3 regions of the Streptomyces sp. NPDC048111 genome follow, and region 1 is predicted to be linked to each of the others. Evidence: riboswitches for the same ligand, from Rfam matches in the RefSeq annotation. Region 1 holds a riboswitch; each other region holds the start of a gene.
What was found. Region 1 has a riboswitch for thiamine pyrophosphate ahead of thiO (glycine oxidase ThiO). Riboswitches for the same ligand answer to the same signal wherever they lie in the genome.
Positions count from the first base shown of each region.

Region 1 (4,813 bases):
TCACCTTGAGGGCGAGCACGCGGTCGAGACGGGTGTCGACGGCCCGGTAGACCGTGGCCATACCGCCGACGGCGATGCGCGCGTCGACGCGGTAGCGGCCGTCGAGCACCTGCCCGACCAGGGGGTCATGAAGGGTCGTATCCACGGGGAGAGTTTACGAGCGCCCCGCGACGCCCTTCACGCCGCGTGCGCCCCTGGGCCCGTACTGAAGCCGAGCTGTGACGAGGACGCCCGCGCGGCCCCGCCCGCACGGCGGCCCGCCGGTGCTAGAAGGCGGGCCGTTCGGGGTCGAGCGCGGCCCGGCCCTCCATGGCCGAGGACGCCCGCGCGAAGTGGCGGCGCGGGATGCGGCCCGCGCGGTGGGCGAGCCGGCCCGCCTCCACCGCGTGCCGCATCGCCTCCGCCATCAGCGTCGGCTCCTGGGCCCGGGTGACCGCGGAGGCGAGCATCACCGCGGCGCAGCCGAGCTCCATCGCGAGCGCGGCGTCCGACGCCGTGCCCGCGCCCGCGTCGAGGATGACCGGCACGTTCGCCCGGTCGACGATCAGCTCGAAGTTGTGCGGATTGCGTATCCCGAGGCCCGAGCCGATGGGGGAGCCGAGCGGCATGATCGCCGCGCAGCCGACGTCCTCCAGCTTCCGCGCGAGGACCGGGTCGTCGTTGGTGTACGGGAGCACCGTGAAACCGTCGTCGACCAGCACTTCGGCGGCGTCCAGGAGCTCTATCGGGTCGGGCAGCAGGGTGCGCTCGTCGGCCACCACCTCCAGCTTCACCCAGTGCGTGCCCAGCGCCTCGCGGGCGAGCCGGGCCGTCAGCACGGCCTCGCCCGCGGTGAAGCAGCCGGCGGTGTTGGGCAGCACCCGGATGCCGAGCCGGGCGAGCACCGAGAGGACCGAGCCCTGCACGGTCGGATCGAGGCGGCGCATCGCGACGGTGGTGAGCTCGGTGCCGGAGACCACCAGGGCCCGCTCCAGGGTGTCGAGGCTCGGTGCCCCGCCGGTGCCCATGATCAGACGGGAGCCGAAGGTGGTGTCGGCGATGGTCAGCAGGTCGTCGGCCACGGCTCAGCCCCCCTGCACGGCGGTGAGGACCTCGACGCGGTCGCCCTCGCCCAGCGTGGTCGTCGGCCAAGCGCCGCGCGGCACGACCGTCTCGTTGACGGCGGCGGCGATGCCGGAGCGCGCGGGGGTGAGGGCGGCGACGAGGGCGTCGAGGGTGGTCCCGGAGGCGAGCGCGCGGGGCTCGCCGTTGACGGAGATGGTCATGCGGTCGTCAGCTCCCGAGGTGCGGAGGTGAAGCGGCGGGGGGTGAACGGGCGGGCCTCGTCGGGCAGTTCGCCGGTGGTCAGGACGTGCGCCATGACGTCGCCGGTCACGGCGGTCAGCAGCACGCCGTTGCGGTGGTGCCCGGTGGCGAGCAGCAGGCCCGGCAGCGCGGTCGGGCCGAGCAGGGGCGCGTTGTCGGGGGAGGCCGGGCGCAGGCCGGCCCGGGTCTCGGTGAGCGGGAGCTCGGTGATGCCGGGCACCAACTCATGGGCGTCGCGCAGGAGTTGGTAGACCCCGCCGGCGGTGACCGTGGTGTCCCACCCCAGCTCCTCACTGGTGGCGCCGACGACGAGTTCACCGTTCTCGCGCGGTACGAGATAGACGTCGCTGCCCCGCACCACCGCCCGCACGGTCCGGGACAGGAAGGGCGCGTACGCGGGCGGCACCGTGAGCCGCAGCACCTGGCCCTTCACGGGGCGCACCGGCGGGAGCAGCTCCTGCGGCACACCATCGAGCCGGGCGCTGAGGCTGCCCGCGGCGAGCACGACCCGGTCGGCGGTGAGCGCGGTGCCGTCCGCGAGGACGACTCCCGTCGCCCGTTCCCGTACGACCGTGAGCCGCTCGGCCCAGCCGTGCGCGAAGCGCACCCCGGCCGCGGCGCAGGCGGCGACCAGGGCCCGGGCCAGGCGCCGGGGATCGACCTGGTGGTCCCCGTCCACCCGCAGCCCGCCGCGCACGCCCGGCGCGAGCATCGGCTCCAGGCGGCGGCAGTCGCGGCCCGGGAGCCACTCGGACTCCAGGCCGCAGCGGACCTGGAGCGCGTGCAGGTCCCGCAGATGGGCGCGGTCGTCGGAGTCGAGCGCCACGGCCAGGGTGCCGCAGGCGCGGTAGCCGGTGTCCAGACCGGTGACCTCGCTCAGCTCGGCGGCGAAGGCCGGGTAGCGGCGGGCGGATTCGACGTTGAGGGCCAGCAGCGTCTGCTCGCCGTAGTGCAGTTCGGTGACGGCGGCCAGCATCCCGGCCGCGACCTGCGCGGCCCCGCCGCCCGGCTCCGGGTCGACCAGCACGACCCCGAGGCCGTGCTGTGCGGCCCGCCACGCGGTGACGAGCCCGATGATCCCGCCGCCGACCACAAGGACGTCGGACCCGTTCCCGGACCCGTGGTGTGAAGAACGCATGGGCGTCCAGCCCCTCCCTTCGCCGGCATGACCCGGATCAGGTTCGTACGGTCGGAGGCCGCCCAGCCTCCCTCTCAGCCCGGTGCGTCCGGGCTCCCGCGAGTGCTTTACGCCTGCCACCATAGCCCGAGCCCCCGGGGCGCAGTAAGGGACCGTCCGCGCGCCCGGGGCACCCGGGCCCCCTACCTGACGCATAGTCAGCTGCTTATGGTGATCGGGTGAGCGAACAGCAGACGCAATCCGAAGCGCGGCACGTGGTGGTCGTCGGCGCGGGCATGGCCGGGGTGCAGACCGCGGTGGCCCTGCGCGAACAGGGCTTCACCGGAGCCATCACCCTCATCGGCGCCGAACCCCACCAGCCCTACGACCGGCCCCCGCTGTCCAAGGCCGTCCTCCTCGGCAAGGCCGAGGGCTCGGCCTTCGAAGTGGACTTCGACGCGCTCGGCGTGGACCTGCGCCTGGGCCTCGAAGTCACCGCGGTGCGGGCCGCCGAGCGCCGGGTGGTGACCGGGGCGGGCGAGATCGGCTACGACACCCTGGTCATCGCCACCGGCGCCGAACCGCTCACGCTGCCCGGCAGCGGGGGAGTGCCGGGGGTGCACCTCCTGCGCACCCTGGACGACGCGCGGCGCCTGCGCCCGGTCCTCGACCAGCGGCACCGGATCGTGGTGGTGGGCGCCGGGTGGATCGGCGCGGAGTTCGCCACGGCCGCGCGCGACGCGGGCTGCGAGGTCACCGTCGTGGAGGCCGCCGCCCGGCCCCTCGCCGGGGTGCTGCCCGCCGAGGTCGCGGCCCCCATGGCCACCTGGTACGCCGAGTCCGGTGCGGAACTGATCACCGGCGCCCGGGTCCGGGCCGTGGAGCCGGGCCAGGTGCTGCTCGCCGACGGCCGCCGGCTGCCCGCCGACGCGGTGATCATCGGCATCGGCGCGCGGCCGGCCACCGGCTGGCTGGCCGGCTCCGGCATCGCCCTCGGCCCCGAGGGCGCGATCACCGCGGACGCCCGGCTGCGCACCTCGCTGCCCGGCGTGTACGCGGTCGGTGACTGCGTCTCGTTCCCCTCGGCCCGCTTCGGCGAGCGCCTGCTGGTCCACCACTGGGACAACGCCCTCCAGGGCCCGCGCACGGTCGCGGCGGACATCGTCGGGGAGCAGCCCACCGACTACGACCCGGTCCCGTACTTCTGGTCCGAGCAGTTCGGCCGCTTCGTGCAGTACGCGGGCCACCACGCCGACACCGACGAGCTGATCCACCGCGGCGACCCGTCGGCGACCCCCTGGTCGGTGTGCTGGCTCCGCGACGGCGCCCTCGTGGCGGTCCTGACGGTGGGCCGCCCCCGCGACCTGGCCCAGGCCCGCAAACTGATCGAATCCGCGACCCCCCTGGACCCGGCGAAGGTGGCGGACCCCACGATCCCGCTGAAGTCGGCTTCGCTGGGGTAGCCCCTGGGCGGGGGGCGGGTTGTGCGGGGGCTTTCCGTGCGGGGCGCAGGCAGAGCCCGCCCCCCGGGGCCCTGCCCCGCGCCCCTCGCCCCCGCCTTCGTGTGCGGGCCGTGCTCGCTTCTCGCGCAGTTCCCCGCGCCCCTGGCGGGATCGGTGCTGGCCCGCATGCCGTATCTGGCCTGCCTTGCGCAGTTCCTCGCGCCCCTGGCGGGGTTGGGCGGGCCCTGGGTTTGCGCAGTTCCCCGCGCCCCTCAACCCCGTCTTCGTGTGCGGGCCGTGGTCGCTTCTCGCGCAGTTCCCCGCGCCCCTGGCGGGATCGGTGCCGGACCGCGCCGGGCGTGCGGGTTTGCCGCGGAGGGGCGCCAGGTGGGGTGCGGGGTGCCCTACAGGGGCGCGGGGAACTGCGCGACCAGCCCCGCACGGTCCGCAGCCGAAGCCAGCCCCTCCGGCGCTTGAGGAGCGGGGGCCCGGGGGCAGCGCCCCCGAGGGGGGAGCAGGGGGGCAAAGCCCCAGCGGGCCCGGGGGTGGGTCCGAGCGGGGCCGGGGTCGAGCCTCAGCGGGGTCGGGGCGGAACCCAGCGGGGCCGGGGGCGAGCCTAAGCGGGGCCGGGGCGGAGCCCAGGGGGCCGGGGGTGGAGGCCCCCCGAGGGGGTGCCCCGGTACCGGGTGCCCCCGGGAGGTGGCACGCTTGGAGCGTGACCGAGATTGACGCAAAGATCGATGCCCTCGTCCCCGCCTGGCTCCACCTCCCCGACATCGCGGAGATGCTGGACGTGGAGGTGACCCGGGTACGGCAGCTGGTCAAGGAGGGCCAGCTCATCGCCGTACGCCGCGGAGAGAACAGGGCACTGCAGGTGCCGGCCCCCTTCATCGACACCGACAAGGTGGTCAAGGGCCTGGTGGGAACGCTCACGCTCCTGCGCGACGAC
Region 1 covers NZ_JBIDBD010000009.1:198,961-203,773, forward strand. The annotation lists gene pknB (Stk1 family PASTA domain-containing Ser/Thr kinase) at 1-145, opposite strand, end outside; gene ACGF3I_RS18145 (thiazole synthase) at 267-1,061, opposite strand; gene thiS (sulfur carrier protein ThiS) at 1,065-1,265, opposite strand; gene thiO (glycine oxidase ThiO) at 1,262-2,443, opposite strand; TPP riboswitch at 2,441-2,553, opposite strand; gene ACGF3I_RS18160 (NAD(P)/FAD-dependent oxidoreductase) at 2,662-3,885, shown strand; gene ACGF3I_RS18165 (Rv2175c family DNA-binding protein) at 4,580-4,813, shown strand, end outside.

Region 2 (4,813 bases), on a different contig from region 1:
GCCGGCACCGACCCCGGGAGCCGGCCGCTCCCGGGGCAGCGCGAAGGCCGCACGGACTCAGTCGGCGATCGGCAGATAGACCCGGTTGCCCGCGTCCGCGAACTCCTTGGACTTCTCCGCCATTCCGGCCGCGATCTCGTCGGACCCCAGGTCGCCGCCGTGCTCGCGGCGGATGTCCTGGGAGATCTTCATCGAGCAGAACTTCGGACCGCACATCGAGCAGAAGTGCGCGGTCTTGGCCGGCTCCGCGGGCAGCGTCTCGTCGTGGAACTCCCGGGCGGTGACCGGGTCGAGGGCCAGGTTGAACTGGTCCTCCCAGCGGAACTCGAACCGGGCGTCCGAGAGCGCGTCGTCCCACTCCTGCGCGCCCGGGTGCCCCTTGGCCAGGTCCGCCGCGTGCGCGGCGATCTTGTACGTGATGACGCCGGTCTTCACGTCGTCACGGTTGGGCAGGCCGAGGTGCTCCTTGGGCGTGACGTAGCAGAGCATCGCGGTGCCCCACCAGGCGATCATCGCCGCGCCGATGCCGGAGGTGATGTGGTCGTAGGCGGGCGCCACATCGGTGGTCAGCGGCCCCAGGGTGTAGAACGGGGCCTCTTCGCAGATCTCCTGCTGGAGGTCGATGTTCTCCTTGATCTTGTGCATCGGGACGTGTCCCGGGCCCTCGATCATCGTCTGTACGTTGTGACGCTTGGCGATCGTGTTGAGTTCCCCGAGCGTGCGGAGCTCCGCGAACTGCGCCTCGTCATTGGCGTCCGCGATGGAGCCGGGGCGCAGACCGTCGCCGAGCGAGTACGTCACGTCGTACGCCGCGAGGATGTCGCAGAGTTCCTCGAAGTTCTCGTACAGGAACGATTCCTTGTGGTGCGCCAGGCACCAGGCCGCCATGATCGAGCCGCCGCGCGAGACGATGCCGGTCTTGCGGCGGGCGGTCAGCGGCACGTAGCGCAGCAGCACGCCGGCGTGGACCGTCATGTAGTCGACGCCCTGCTCGGCCTGCTCGATGACGGTGTCCTTGTAGATCTCCCAGGTCAGGTCCTCGGCACGGCCGTCGACCTTCTCCAGGGCCTGGTACAGCGGCACCGTGCCGATCGGGACGGGGGAGTTGCGCAGCACCCACTCGCGCGTGGTGTGGATGTTGCGGCCGGTGGAGAGGTCCATGACGGTGTCCGCGCCCCACTGCGTGGCCCACGTCATCTTGTCGACCTCCTCCTCGATGGAGGAAGTGACCGCCGAGTTGCCGATGTTGGCGTTGACCTTCACCAGGAACCGCTTGCCGATGATCATCGGTTCGATCTCGGGGTGGTTGATGTTGGCGGGCAGCACCGCGCGGCCCGCCGCGATCTCCTCCCGGACGACCTCGGGGGAGACGTTCTCGCGGATCGCGACGTACTCCATCTCCGGGGTGATCTCGCCGCGCCGGGCGTAGGCGAGCTGGGTCACCGCCTGGCCGCCCCGGCCCCGGCGGGGCTGGCGCGGGCGGCCGGGGAAGACCGCGTCGAGGTTCTTGAGGCCGCCGCGCGGCGAGGTGTGCTTGATGCCGTCGTCCTCGGGCCGGACCGGGCGCCCGGCGTACTCCTCGGTGTCGCCGCGCCCGATGATCCAGTTCTCCCGGAGCGGGGCGAGCCCGCGGCGGACGTCGGTCTCGACGGTCGGATCGGTGTACGGGCCCGAGGTGTCGTACAGCGTGACGGCCTTGCCGTTGGTGAGGTGCACCTGGCGCACCGGCACCTTGAGGTCGGGGCGCGAACCCTCCACGTACCCCTTGTGCCAGCCGATGGACTTCCCGCTCTCCGTGCTGGAGGCAGGCGTGCGTGCGTCCTGAATGGTCATGAGACCTACTCCCTACGCCGGCATTACCCGGTAACAGGTTCGGCGGTCGGCGCAGCCGTTTCCGTACGGTTCGTACGGTGTTCAGCGCCCTCTCAGCCCGGTGCTCCGAGCTCCCGCGTGTGCAAAGGTGTCACCACGCTAGCGTCCTCACTGGCGCGCTGAACAGAGGGCCCCCGGTGTTCTTGCGATGATCGGTCGGTGACCTCACCAGAACCGCGCCCTGCGCACCAGCACGGCGGACACGGCCACGGACACGGCCACTCGCACGCCCACGGGCCCGCCGCCCCGGTGTCCAAGCACCTGCGGAAGGTCATCGCCGCGGTGCTGATCCCCTTCTCCGCAGCGGTCCTTGTGGGGCTCGTGGTGCTCTGGCCGGGCGGCGCGCCGCCGCACCAGCGCACCGGCGTCGGCTTCGACCGCCAGACCCAGCAGGCCGAGGTCACCGCCGTGGACAAGGTCGACTGCGCGTCGGTCCATGCCGCGCAGACCCCGTCCAACGGCGACACCTCCACCGCCGAGAGCCGGCGCGACCGGGACGCCGCCCCGCGCAGGATCTGCGAGAAGGCCACGGTCAAGGTGACGTCGGGCCCCGAGGAGGGGCGCACCTTCACCGAGATCGTCCAGCCGGACGCGCCGCGCCAACTCCACACGGGCCAGGGCGTGATCGTCTCCTACGCCCCCGACGCACCCCGGGACCTGCAGTACTCGGTGTCCGATGTGAACCGGCGGTTCCCGATGGCGCTGCTCGCCGGGATCTTCGCGCTCGCGGTGGTGGTCGTCGGGCGGCTGCGCGGGGTGATGGCCCTGGTCGCGCTCGTGATCTCGTTCGCCGTGCTGACCCTGTTCATCCTTCCGGCGGTGTTGCAGGGCTCCAACCCGCTGCTGGTAGCGGTGGTCGGGGCGAGCGCCATCATGCTGATCGCGCTCTACCTGTGCCACGGCCTGTCCGCGCGCACCTCCGTCGCGGTGCTCGGCACGCTCGTCTCGCTGATGCTGATCGGGCTGCTCGGCTCGCTGTTCATCGGCTGGGCCTCCCTCACCGGCAACACCGACGACAACACCGGCCTGATCCACGGCCTCTACCCGAACATCGACATGTCCGGCCTTTTGCTGGCCGGCGTCATCATCGGCTCCCTGGGCGTACTGGACGACGTGACGGTCACCCAGACGTCGGCGGTCTGGGAGCTGCACGAGGCGAACCCCACGATGGGCCCGCGCGGCTTGTACCGGGCAGGTATCCGGATCGGCCGCGACCACATCGCGTCCGTGGTGAACACCCTGGTGCTCGCCTACGCGGGCGCCGCGCTGCCCCTGCTGCTGCTGTTCTCGATCGCGCAGAGCAGCGTGGGCACCGTGGCCAACAGCGAGCTGGTCGCCGAGGAGATCGTGCGGACACTGGTCGGCTCGATCGGCCTGGTGGCCTCGGTACCGCTGACCACGGCGCTGGCGGCCCTGGTGGTCTCCGCCGACCGGCCCGCCGGCCGTACCGGCGCCCGCCCGGCGGGCCGACCCGGCGCCCCGTCCGCGGACCGCCCGGTTCCGCGTCCGGCGGGTGCGCGCTCCGGTGGCGGTCACCGACGCCGCAAGTAGCGGCTCAGCCGGCGTTCTCCTCGGCCAGGATGCGGCCGAGCGCGTCCTCCAGGTGCTCGTCGAAGTCGCCCAGCGTCCACTCCTGCCCGAGCGGGACGAGCTTGTCGGTGCGGTCGAGGAACGCCACCAGGGGCGCGGCGCCGGCCCGGAACAGGGCGGCGTCGGCGCCGACGCGGAGCCTGATGTGCACATCGCTCAGCAGGTCGGGTTCGGCGGGCTCGATCCGCACGTCGCCGTCCCCGATCGGCTTGTTGAGCCCGTCGAGGAGCAGTTCACGCCCGAAGGCCCAGGTGACCGGCGCGTCGCCGGGGAGGTGGAAGGTCATGCGCACCGCGTAGGGATCCGTGGCCTCGTATGCCAGCTCCACCGGGATCCGGAAGGAGAGCTCCTCGGACACGAGGAAACTCATCATCACTTCTGCCTGAACCGAATCACGCATCGCACGTACCCCGCTCTAGCCGGAACTGGCCAGGAATCATCCCCCATGGCCCTCTTGACGCCATCGTGGTGGAACGGCTAGCAGATCACAAGGAGTGATATTTCAGATACTGATAGAGAAGGCCAGGGAGCCGAGCAGACCGCCCATTTCCGCCCGCAGTCGCTCAATGGCCGGAATCAGTCGTTCTTGCTGGTGAAGGGGTACGGAAATGGCCAGCGCGGCAGGGTCGGAACCGGCCTCGACGGGGATCGCGGCACAGACGGAACCGAGGACGTATTCCTGTCGTTCGACCGCGAGTCGGCTACGTTCCGTAGCCGCGAGCCGCTCCACGAGGGCTCGGCGGTCCCGCACGGTGTACGGCGTGATGGCTGCGACCGGGTGCCGGTCCAGATGATCCTCGCGGGAGCGCTCGTCGAGCTGGCTGAGCAGGCACTGGCCGATCGCGTGGGCGTGCCCGGTCTCGCGGAAGTCGGCCCACTCCTCGACGGCGGGCGCCGCAGGGGTCTCGGCGAGGCCGGCGACCTCGATCTCCCCCTCGCGATAAACAGCGAAGTAGACGGGCACCCCGAGGGAGTCCCGCCAGCGCGCCAGCGATTCATTGATCTTGCTGCGACGATTCTGCAGCACTCCGCCCCGAGCCAGCCGCTCGACCGCCGGGCCGAACAGGAACACCCCGTGCTCGCGCCGCAGATAGCCCTCATGCGTCAGGGTGCGCAGCAGGTGGTACGCGGTCGGCAGCGGCAGCCCCGCCTCTCTCGCCAGCTGTTTGGCGGGGGCGCCGTCCAGGTGGGAGCCGACCGCCTCCAGGAGGCGCAGGGCCCGCTGGACCGAGCCGATCAGGGTAGGGACGGCGGCGTTCGGAGCCGTGGCCACAGGTCACCCCCAGGCGTGCTGACGGGCGACGCGCCCACCCGCGGGGGCCGCCCCCGCGCGCCCGCCGTGACCCCGGGG
Region 2 covers NZ_JBIDBD010000005.1:171,833-176,645, forward strand. The annotation lists gene thiC (phosphomethylpyrimidine synthase ThiC) at 58-1,833, opposite strand; TPP riboswitch at 1,826-1,960, opposite strand; gene ACGF3I_RS12420 (YibE/F family protein) at 2,032-3,423, shown strand; gene ACGF3I_RS12425 (SsgA family sporulation/cell division regulator) at 3,428-3,862, opposite strand; gene ACGF3I_RS12430 (IclR family transcriptional regulator) at 3,965-4,735, opposite strand.
Region 2: it holds a riboswitch for thiamine pyrophosphate, as region 1 does, so the genes downstream of both, thiC (phosphomethylpyrimidine synthase ThiC) here and thiO (glycine oxidase ThiO) in region 1, are expected to answer to the same signal.

Region 3 (4,813 bases), on a different contig from region 1:
TGCTCACCGCGGACGACGGCCCCTGGCGGGTGCTCACCTTCCTGCTCCTGACCGTGGTCAGCGACACCGGCGCGTACGCGATCGGCTGGCGCTTCGGCAAGCACAAGCTGGCCCCGCGCATCAGCCCGGGCAAGACCCGCGAGGGCCTGTTCGGCGCGGTGTCGTTCGCGATGGTGGCGGGCGCGCTGTGCATGGAGTTCCTGATCGACGACGGCACCTGGTGGCAGGGCCTGCTGCTGGGCCTCGCGGTCGCCGCGAGCGCCACCCTCGGCGACCTCGGCGAGTCGATGATCAAGCGGGATCTCGGGATCAAGGACATGGGCACCCTGCTGCCCGGGCACGGCGGCATCATGGACCGCCTCGACTCCCTGCTGCCGACCGCCCCGGTGGTGTGGCTGCTGCTCGCCGTCTTCGTCGGCACGGCTTGACCGCACGCCGGTTACCCTGGAAGGGCGCGTCGCTCGCGAGCGACGCGCCCTTTTCGGCCCCGCGACTGCGGGGTGATCCTGTGAGGTCTCCTGGCTTCGGCACCGTATCGTCGCCTGCCCCGCGCCAGCGGGGGATCGCCCGGCCTCGTCGTACTGAGGAGATACCGCTCATGGCACGCCCCGTTCCGGGAGAACTCACCTTCGTCGCCCCTCGCGGAGCCAAGAAGCCGCCGCGCCACCTCGCCGACCTCTCGCCCGCCGAGCGCAAGGAGGCCGTCGCCGCGATCGGCGAGAAGCCGTTCCGTGCCAAGCAGCTCTCCCAGCACTATTTCGCGCGCTACGCCCACGACCCGGCGCAGTGGACCGACATCCCGCTCGCCGCGCGCGGCCGGCTCCAGGAGGAGCTGCTGCCGGACCTGATGTCCGTCGTGCGCCACATCTCCTGCGACGACGACACCACTCGCAAGACGCTGTGGAAGCTGCACGACGGCACGCTCGTCGAGTCCGTCCTGATGCGCTACCCGGACCGGGTCACCATGTGCATCTCCTCGCAGGCCGGCTGCGGCATGAACTGCCCGTTCTGCGCCACCGGCCAGGCGGGCCTCGACCGCAACCTGTCGACTGCCGAGATCGTGCACCAGATCGTCGACGGCATGCGGGCGCTGCGCGACGGCGAGGTGCCGGGCGGCCCGGCGCGGCTGTCCAACATCGTCTTCATGGGCATGGGCGAGCCGCTCGCCAACTACAAGCGCGTCGTCGGCGCGATCCGCCGCCTCACCGACCCCGAGCCCGACGGCCTCGGCCTGTCCCAGCGCGGCATCACCGTCTCCACCGTGGGCCTGGTCCCCGCCATGCACCGCTTCGCCGACGAGGGCTTCAAGTGCCGTCTCGCGGTCAGCCTGCACGCCCCGGACGACGAACTGCGCGACACCCTCGTCCCCGTCAACACCCGCTGGAAGGTCCGCGAGGTCCTCGACGCGGCATGGGAGTACGCCGAGAAGTCCGGGCGCCGCATCTCCATCGAGTACGCCCTGATCCGCGACATCAACGACCAGGCCTGGCGCGGCGACCTGCTCGGCCGGCTCCTCAAGGGCAAGCGGGTGCACGTCAACCTCATCCCGCTGAACCCGACGCCCGGCTCCCAGTGGACCGCCTCGCGCCCCGAGGACGAGAAGGCGTTCGTCGAGGCCATCGCGGCCCACGGCGTGCCGGTCACGGTCCGCGACACCCGCGGCCAGGAGATCGACGGGGCCTGCGGGCAGCTCGCCGCCTCCGAGCGATAGCCGGCGACGCCGGGCCGCGCACCCGGCCGCGACGGGTGGCCGCGACGGGTGGCCGCGGCAGGTGGCCCCGGCCCCGCGCGGCGGCCCCGTCCCGAACGGCGAAACCGTCGGGGCCATGTCAGGGGCCCCGTGTAACCTGGCTGGAAACATCTGCATATTCCGACAGGGGAGCGCCACAGCGCTGAGAGTGCGGTGCCCGCAAGGGACACGGACCGCAGACCCTCTGAACCTTGCCCCGGTCATGCGGGGTAGGAAGTTCGGCGATTACTCAAGCTGTTGCGCCCTGCCCGCACGGTCTCGAACCGTGCGGGCAGGGCCGCGTCTCTTCCTGGTCATCTCCAGGAGGAATGAAGAAATGCGCAGTACCAAGAGGCTCGCGGCCGGCGCGCTCGCCGCCGCCCTCGGCGTCACCACCCTCGCGGCGTGCGGCGGCTCGGACGGCAAGAAGACCTCCAACGCCGGCGACGGCTCCGGCAGCAAGACCGTGACGCTGGTCAGCCACGACTCGTTCAACGCCTCCGACCCGGTGCTCAAGGCGTTCACCGCCGAGACCGGCTACACCGTCAAGGTCCTCAAGAGCGGGGACGCCGGCGCCGCCCTCAACCAGGAGATCCTCACCAAGGGCTCCCCGCGCGGCGACGTCTTCTTCGGCGTCGACAACACGCTGCTCTCGCGCGCCCTGGACCACGGGATCTTCACGCCGTACGAGGCCAAGGGCCTGGACCGGGTGCCCGCCGCGGACCAGCTCGACCGGGCCAAGCACCGCGTCACGCCCGTCGACACCGGCGACATCTGCGTCAACTACGACAAGAAGTACTTCGCGGACAAGAAGCTCAGCCCCCCGCAGTCCTTCGCCGACCTGATCAAGCCCGAGTACAAGGACCTGCTCGTCACGGAGAACGTGGCCACCTCCTCGCCCGGCCTCGGCTTCCTGCTCGGCTCCATCGCCCAGTACGGCGACGACGGCTGGCAGGACTACTGGAAGAAGCTGAAGGCCAACGGTCTCAAGGTCGTCGACGGCTGGGAGCAGGCCTACAACACCGACTTCTCCGGCTCGGCCGGCGGCAGGAAGGCCAAGGGCGACCGCCCGCTGGTCGTCTCCTACGCCTCCAGCCCGCCCGCCGAGGTCATCTACGCCGACCCCAAGCCGGCCGAGGCCCCCACCGGCGTCGCCACCGGCACGTGCTTCCGCCAGACCGAGTTCGCGGGCCTGCTCGACGGCGCGAAGAACGAGGCCGGCGGCAAGGCGCTCCTCGACTTCCTGATCTCCAAGAAGTTCCAGGAGGACATGCCGCTCCAGATGTTCGTCGACCCGGTCGCCAAGGACGCGGCGGTGCCCGCCGAGTTCACCAAGTTCGGCGCCAAGGTCACCGAATCGTCGACCGTGGCCCCCGACACGATCGCCAAGAACCGCGACCAGTGGGTCAAGACGTGGTCCTCGCTCGTCCTGAAGTAGAGCGCCCCGCACAGGAGGAGCGGGCGGGCGGCGGACGGCGCCGCGCGCCGCGGGCGACCGCGGTGCGGCTCGGCCTGATGGCCCTGCCGCTCGCCTTCTTCGCCGTGTTCTTCGCCTGGCCCGTGGCCGCCATCGTCGGCCGCGGGCTGAAGGCGGACGGCGCCTGGCAGTTCGGCCGCGTCGGCGAGGTGCTCACCGACCCGGACATCGGGCACGTCCTGTGGTTCACCACCTGGCAGGCGCTCGCCTCCACGGGGCTCACCCTGGCCCTCGCGCTGCCCGGCGCCTATGTCTTCGCCCGCCTGGACTTTCCCGGCAAGCAGCTCCTGCGGGCCGTGGTCACCGTGCCGTTCGTGCTGCCGACCGTTGTCGTCGGCACCGCCTTCCTCGCGCTGCTCGGCCGCGGCGGACTGCTCGACCAGCTGTGGGGCGTACGCCTGGACACCACGGTGTGGGCGATCCTGCTCGCGCACGTCTTCTTCAACTACGCCGTGGTGGTGCGCACCGTCGGCGGCCTGTGGTCCCAGCTCGACCCGCGCCAGGAGGAGGCCGCCCGCGTCCTCGGCGCCTCCCGCCTCGCCGCCTGGCGCCGGGTGACGCTGCCCGCGCTCGGCCCCGCGGTCGCCGCCGCCGCCCTCATGGTCTTCCTCTTCACCTTCACCTCCTTCGGCGTCGTCCAGATCCTCGGCGGCCCCGCGTTCTCCACCCTGGAGGTCGAGGTCTACCGCCAGACCGCCGAACTCCTCGACCTGCCGACCGCCGCCGTCCTGACGATGGTGCAGTTCGCCGCGGTCGGCGCGATCCTCGCCGTGCACGCCCGGACGGTGCGCCGCCGCGAGAGCGCCCTCAAGCTCGTCGACCCGGCGCACACCGCGCACCGCCCGCGCACCGCGGCGCAGCGCACCCTGCTCGGCTCGGTCCTCGCCGTCGTCGCGGTGCTGATCCTGCTGCCCCTCGGCGTCCTGGTCCAGCGCTCCCTCGACACCCCCGACGGCTACGGGCTCGGCTACTACCGCGCCCTCCAGGACGCCGGGGACAACGGCAGCTTCCTGGTGCCGCCCATCGAGGCCATCGGCAACTCCCTCCAGTACGCCCTCGCCGCCACCGCCATCGCGCTCCTGGTCGGCGGCCTCGCCGCGGCGGCCCTCGCCCGGCGCGGCAGCGGCCGGCTCATGCGCGGCTTCGACGCCCTGCTGATGCTGCCGCTCGGCGTCTCCGCCGTCACCGTCGGCTTCGGCTTCCTGATCACCCTGGACGAGCCGCCGCTCGACCTCAGGACCTCCTGGATCCTGGTGCCGCTGGCCCAGGCCCTGGTCGGCACGCCCTTCGTCGTACGGATCATGCTGCCGGTGCTGCGCGCGGTGGACGGACGGCTGCGCGAAGCGGCGGCCGTGCTCGGTGCCTCCCCGTGGCGGGCCTGGCGCGAGGTCGACCTGCCGCTGGTGCGGCGGGCCCTGCTGGTCGCGGCCGGCTTCGCGTTCGCCGTCTCGCTCGGCGAATTCGGCGCGACCGTCTTCATCGCCCGGCCCGACCGCCCGACGCTGCCCGTCGCGGTGGCCCGCCTGCTCGGCCGGGCCGGCGACCTCAACTACGGCCAGGCGATGGCCCTCAGCACGATTTTGATGGTGGTGTGCGCGGTGTCCCTG
Region 3 covers NZ_JBIDBD010000012.1:94,053-98,865, forward strand. The annotation lists gene ACGF3I_RS20585 (phosphatidate cytidylyltransferase) at 1-428, shown strand, start outside; gene rlmN (23S rRNA (adenine(2503)-C(2))-methyltransferase RlmN) at 599-1,711, shown strand; TPP riboswitch at 1,866-1,984, shown strand; gene ACGF3I_RS20595 (thiamine ABC transporter substrate binding subunit) at 2,067-3,167, shown strand; gene ACGF3I_RS20600 (ABC transporter permease) at 3,245-4,813, shown strand, end outside.
Region 3: it holds a riboswitch for thiamine pyrophosphate, as region 1 does, so the genes downstream of both, ACGF3I_RS20595 (thiamine ABC transporter substrate binding subunit) here and thiO (glycine oxidase ThiO) in region 1, are expected to answer to the same signal.